Regions from separate parts of the Pantoea sp. C2G6 genome, predicted to be linked through region 2. Evidence: predicted binding sites of a transcription regulator. Region 2 holds the regulator's gene; the other holds the start of a gene.
The links. Region 2 encodes CRP, which controls carbon source genes, mostly activating them, when cyclic AMP is high. Its sites were predicted from a motif close to ATGTGANNNNNNTCACAT; they were not measured.
Positions count from the first base shown of each region.

Region 1 (3,114 bases), on a different contig from region 2:
GGAACGCCGCCACGAATCGCTTTGCCGGGCGAGAAGAGGCTTTTATCGCTCAGCCACAGCACCGGCTTTTCACCGCTGGGCTGCCAGGCAATCAGATGCGCCCCCTGGAGCGTAATAGCGGCCCGGACCTTAGGATGGCTGACGATAATAGCGGGCAGTTCGCCCACCTGACGCTGGGAGAGGTAGGGGGAGATCTGCGTCACCACCGGCAGAGAGAAGAGTTTATCTTGCATCTTTGATTCCTTGCTGAATGGATCAAAAAAAGGGCGACCGAAGTCGCCCTTATTCTCAGTGCTAGCTGGCTGCCTTATTTAGCAGAAACCAGAGCAATCAGGTCGAGAACTTTGTTTGAGTAGCCAGTTTCGTTGTCATACCAGGAAACCAGTTTCACAAAGTTGTCGTTCAGCGCGATACCCGCTTTGGCATCGAACACAGAAGTCAGCACTTCGCCGTTGAAGTCGGTGGAAACCACGTCATCTTCAACATAGCCCAGTACGTCTTTCATCTCGCCTTCTGCTGCTGCTTTGATAGCTGCACAGATTTCTTTGTAAGATGCCGCTTTTTCCAGACGCACGGTCAGGTCAACTACGGAGACGTTAGGGGTTGGTACGCGGAAAGCCATACCCGTCAGTTTGCCGTTGAGCTCTGGCAGAACTTTACCCACGGCTTTCGCTGCGCCGGTTGATGAAGGGATGATGTTCTGAGAAGCGCCGCGGCCGCCGCGCCAGTCTTTGTGAGACGGGCCATCAACGGTTTTCTGGGTAGCAGTGGTGGCGTGAACCGTGGTCATCAGACCTTCAACGATGCCAAACTTGTCGTTGATCACTTTTGCCAGCGGTGCCAGGCAGTTAGTGGTACAGGAAGCGTTAGAGACGATGTCCTGGCCATCATATTTGTCGAAGTTTGCACCACGAACAAACATTGGGGTGTCATCTTTAGATGGACCGGTCAGTACGACTTTCTTAGCACCTGCGGTGATGTGTTTACGTGCGGTTTCGTCGGTCAGGAAGATACCGGTTGCTTCAGCAACAACGTCAACGCCCACTTCATCCCACTTCAGGTTGGCTGGGTCACGCTCAGAAGTAACACGGATTTTTTTACCGTTAACCACCAGTGCGCCATCCTGAACTTCTACGGTGCCGTCGAAACGACCGTGCGTAGAGTCATACTTCAGCATGTACGCCATGTAATCAGCGTCCAGCAGGTCGTTGATAGCAACGATTTCGATGTCAGAACGTTTCTGAGCAGCACGGAAAACGATGCGACCGATACGGCCAAAACCGTTGATACCTACTTTGATAGTCATATATTCCACCAGCTATTTGTTAGTGAATAAAAGGTTGCCTGTAAAATTACAAAAACCTTACCAGGCGTCAAGCGGAATCGTGTCAATTGTTGCGACAGGTCAATTCGCCTGAAAGGAATTATTCGATGCGCAAACGCTTGCGCACCGCCGATCATATCGTGCTTTGCCGGATCAATTGCCGAATATATAGGGATGCTCCGGATAAAAGGTGATCGAGGTCACAAATCCGGCTTGTGGAAAACAGAGTGAAAGGGTGAGCACGAAAAAAGACCCGTCTTATGTTGATCATTTGTTAGAATAATAGTCGAAATTTTCAGAATGGCACTGCCTGGAATCCTAAAATGGCTAAAGAGACCGCACCTGAAGCAAAAATCGCGCAGCTGACAGAAATGCAGCGTTATGTGACGCAGCAGCGCGGAACAGAACCGCCTTACAGCGGTGCACTGCTGCACAACAAACAGGAGGGGATCTACCACTGTCTGGTCTGTCACGCACCGCTTTTCCTCTCCGAAACCAAGTATGATTCGGGCTGCGGCTGGCCCAGTTTTTATCAGCCGGTAGATGATAATGCGATTCGCTACATCGAAGATAACTCGCACGGTATGCAGCGGGTTGAAATCCGCTGCGGCAGCTGTGATGCGCATCTGGGACACGTCTTCCCGGATGGCCCGCAGCCGACCGGTGAACGCTACTGTGTTAACTCCGCCTCGCTGAATTTTACCGACGAGCAGGGCGAACAGACTAAAGGGTAGAGGCGATGAAGGAACAACTGGAAGCGATGATTGCGTCGATGACGCCGGAAGTCTATCAGCGTCTGGCAACCGCCGTTGAGATTGGTAAGTGGCCCGATGGCGTCGCCCTGACTCAGGAGCAGCGCGAGAACTGCCTGCAACTGGTGATGATGTGGCAGGCGCGAAACAACGACGCGCCGCAGCATATGACCATTGGCAAAGGCGGGGAGATGGTGACCCGCTCGAAAAAAGAGCTGAAGGAAGAGTTCGGTATCGAGTCAGACGTCACCCGTATCCATCTGCACTAGCTGTCACAATCAGTTCTGATTCACCTATAAAAAAGCTGGCGTCGCGCCAGCTTTTTGTTAAATCAGTACCGCGCCCTGAGCGGTCATCTGCGCAAAGGCGATCTCGCTGTCATCGGGGTTCAGATTGACGCCGCGACATCCCTCTCTGACCACCTCAACGTGATAACCCAGCTCCAGCGCATCCAGCACACTGTATTTGACACAGTAATCGGTCGCCAGGCCCAGCATGGTCAGATGGGTGATCCCGCGTTCCCGTAACCAGCTATCCAGTTCGGTTTTGCGGCGATGGCCGTTGTCAAAGAAGGCGCTGTAGCTGTCAACGTCCTGATCCTGCCCTTTATGGAAAATGGCATCAAACAGGGAGCGATCCAGCCCCGGATGAAAGTCCGCGCCCGCAGAGCCCTGAATACCGTGATCGGGCCACCAGATCTGCGCCAGACCATTGAGTTCACCCAGCGTATAAACCGGTTCACCGGAGACCGAGGCGAAACTGCCGTGGTCAGCCGGATGCCAGTCCTGAAGAGCCACCACGCATTCGCCATTCTGATGAAAGGCCTGCGCATAACGATTTGCAACCCCGACCGTCTGGTCGCCTTCGCTGACCGCCATCGGGCCGCCGGGGCAAAAATCGTTCTGAATATCAATAATGATGAGTGCCCGCTTCATGGTATCTCGCTCCGTTTCAATCTTCAGTCAGTTCGCCGCGCAAATTCTGCTGCATTCTGGCACGAATTTGATCGGCGGACAGATCCTGGCTGAGTAAAAAGTG
Region 1 is NZ_JBGMNJ010000003.1:164,548-167,661, reverse strand. Features, by position in the region: gene ACCW71_RS06705 (D-hexose-6-phosphate mutarotase) at 1-233, opposite strand, end outside; gene gapA (glyceraldehyde-3-phosphate dehydrogenase) at 308-1,306, opposite strand; gene msrB (peptide-methionine (R)-S-oxide reductase MsrB) at 1,648-2,058, shown strand; gene ACCW71_RS06690 (YeaC family protein) at 2,064-2,345, shown strand; gene pncA (bifunctional nicotinamidase/pyrazinamidase) at 2,403-3,011, opposite strand; gene ansA (asparaginase) at 3,028-3,114, opposite strand, start outside.
Region 1: the regulator CRP is predicted to act here: its motif matches at 1,513-1,530, upstream of msrB (peptide-methionine (R)-S-oxide reductase MsrB).

Region 2 (3,114 bases):
CGCGCCGAGCTGTTTATCCATCGCAAAGCGATCGGGCAACTGGTGATAGAGGATGTTATCCGCCAGCACCCGCAGTCGGGTTGAGATGGTTTTGGCGTTCCAGCGGATCACCGCTTCGGCATGGCTCTGCTCCACCAGCTTCTGCACTTCTTCCGGCTGATGCAGGCTGACCGAGATATGTTCCTGAAGGTCGAGTGCCACCTGAAAGGCGCGCGTCAGCCGTTTATGGCTGTGATCGCGATTGGCCGACAGCATATGCATCTGCTGATAGCAGGTGGTGATCAGATCGACCACTTTCTGCTGACGAGCCAGCAGCGGCGGCAGCGCTTTTTCCGGGTCGGTCAGCTGGGTGAGCAGGGTATATTTGGCGTCGCAGTAGTTAGCCAGCTCGCGATAGATCAGGCTTAGGCTCTCGCGCATCGGCTGTTCTTTCCACAGCCAGAACCAGAACCAGTTAAACAGCCCATACCAGAGCGTGCCGCCGATGTAGAGCAGCGGGGTGACATAGATGGGCATCCGGCCGACCAGGCTCAGGGTAAAGATAGCGGCGATTAGCGTGCCGGGCAGCAGGCGGCCATGCAGCGGGCTGATCTCACCGGTTACGCCGAGCAGCAGCGGCATGGCGAACAGGATCAACGGCAGCGGTATCGCATGCAGGGTAAGCCACTGAATCAGAAAGCTGCCGAGTGCGAACAGGCTGCCGCCAATAATCAGGCGTTTAAAGAAGCGCTTATGCGGGGTATCCAGACCGGCGATGTTGCAGCAGGCCGGCACTAAGGAGAACAGCAGACCTTTTTGCAGGTCGCCCGCCAGCCAGCCCAGCGCCACCGGCAGGCAGAGTACCAGCGTTTGCCGCAAGGCATAGTTGACTTCAGGATGGTAAATAATTCGACGCCACATTGGCTCAACACAAACAATAACGGCGTGATGTTGCCAGCACGCCGTGGATGACAGGAGTTAGCGGGTACCGTATACCACGATAGTTTTGCCGTGTGCGGAGATCAGGTTCTGATCTTCCAGCATCTTCAGAATGCGGCCCACGGTTTCACGTGAGCAACCCACAATCTGACCAATCTCCTGACGGGTGATTTTAATCTGCATCCCATCGGGGTGAGTCATCGCGTCGGGCTGCTTCGCCAGGTTGAGCAGGGTCTGCGCAATGCGTCCGGTGACGTCGAGGAAAGCGAGGTTACCTACTTTTTCCGACGTGACTTGCAGGCGACGTGCCATCTGCGAGGAGAGTCGCATCAGGATGTCGGGGTTGACCTGGATCAGCTGACGGAATTTCTTATAGGAGATTTCCGCCACTTCGCACGCGGTTTTAGCCCGTACCCAGGCGCTACGCTCCTGACCTTCTTCAAACAGGCCAAGCTCACCAATGAAGTCGCCCTGGTTCAGATAGGAAAGGATCATCTCTTTGCCTTCTTCATCTTTAATCAGAACCGCGACGGAACCTTTCACGATGTAGTAAAGCGTTTCTGCTTTTTCACCTTGATGAATCAGCGTACTTTTGGATGGATACTTATGAATATGGCAATGGGACAGGAACCATTCGAGTGTAGGGTCTGTTTGCGGTTTGCCGAGAACCATTCGCTATTATCCTCTGTTGTAATCGTGCCCAAAATACAGGGGGCAGTTTTCCCTGTCAGGCGATGAAAGCTTCAAGCGTTTCCTTTTCAGGAAATTATTCGGGCCGCATTCGGCGCAGTGCGCATCATTCTTCCCGGCTTCGCCATTGGGTGACGAAAAATATTTTCAGCACTGTTTGTAGCATAGCTTTTGCCGACTGTCTTGTGTTGTCTCGCTTCAGCTTGGGGTGGATTTCTCTGGATTGCTGTTTACCAGGCGAAAGCGTACTCTGACGACAAAACAGCGTATTCTGGAGCAAAAATCATGCAGGCAAGAGTGAAATGGGTAGAAGGGCTGACATTCCTCGGGGAATCTTCATCCGGCCATCAGATACTCATGGATGGAAATTCAGGTGATAAAGCGCCCAGCCCAATGGAGATGGTTCTGATGGCGGCGGGTGGTTGCAGTGCGATTGACGTGGTTTCAATTCTGCAAAAAGGCCGTCAGGATGTGGCTGATTGTGAAGTAAAACTGACCTCAGAACGTCGTGAAGAGGCGCCGCGAATCTTTACGCACATCAACCTGCATTTTATCGTCAGCGGCAAAGCGCTCCAGGATAAAGCGGTCTCACGCGCGGTGGATCTTTCTGCTGAAAAATATTGCTCGGTGGCCATCATGCTGGGCAAAGGCGTTACCATCACCCACAGCTATGAAGTGATTGAGTTGTAGTAACTGCAAGAGTCATTGCTGACCTGCTAACTTCACTTCCAGTATCTGATGCAGGTTGCTTCAAGACCGTGTCTGGGCAGGTAATCCGCTTTTAGACTGTGCCTGCGCAGAGAACCGGGTCAGATCGGAAAGTCGCAAAACCGCCATCCATGGCGTGCTCGGCCCGCGCGATTACGCACCTCATCCCTGAGGTGCGCCCGTTGCCGGGCCAACGCTTTGCGTTGTTCAAAAACGCTCCCGGCGTTTTTGTCCCAGGCGCGGGACGCTTTCCTCTTCTGACCCGGCTCCCTGCGCGTTGAGCGACGGCGTTGCGTTCAGGCCTACTCTGCTTTGGCTTTGTCATCAGTCCAATGGGCTATGACGGACCTCTTACTCAATGCGTTTCCCTTCCATCAGCCGCTTCACCAGCGGTCCCATGATCAGCTCCATCGCCAGACCCATTTTGCCGCCCGGCACCACCAGCGTATTGATGTGCGAGATAAACGAACCCTGCAACATCGCCAGCAGATAGGGGAAGTCAATATCTTCCAGCGCCTGGAAGTGGATCACCACAAAACTCTCATCCAGCGAGGGGATCGCCCGCGCTGCAAACGGGTTAGAGGTGTCCACGGTCGGGACACGCTGAAAGTTGATGTGGGTGCGGGAAAACTGGGGGGTGATGAAGTTGATGTAATCTTCCATCGAGCGCACCACCGAATCCATGACGGCTTCACGTGAATGACCGCGCTCACCGGTGTCGCGCACCAGTTTCTGAATCCATTCCAGGTTAACAATTGGCACCACGCCAACCAGCAGATCGACATGTTCCGCCACATT
Region 2 is NZ_JBGMNJ010000005.1:19,449-22,562, reverse strand. Features, by position in the region: gene ACCW71_RS08845 (YccS/YhfK family putative transporter) at 1-900, opposite strand, end outside; gene crp (cAMP-activated global transcriptional regulator CRP) at 958-1,590, opposite strand; gene ACCW71_RS08835 (OsmC family protein) at 1,894-2,298, shown strand; gene ACCW71_RS08830 (phosphoribulokinase) at 2,668-3,114, opposite strand, start outside.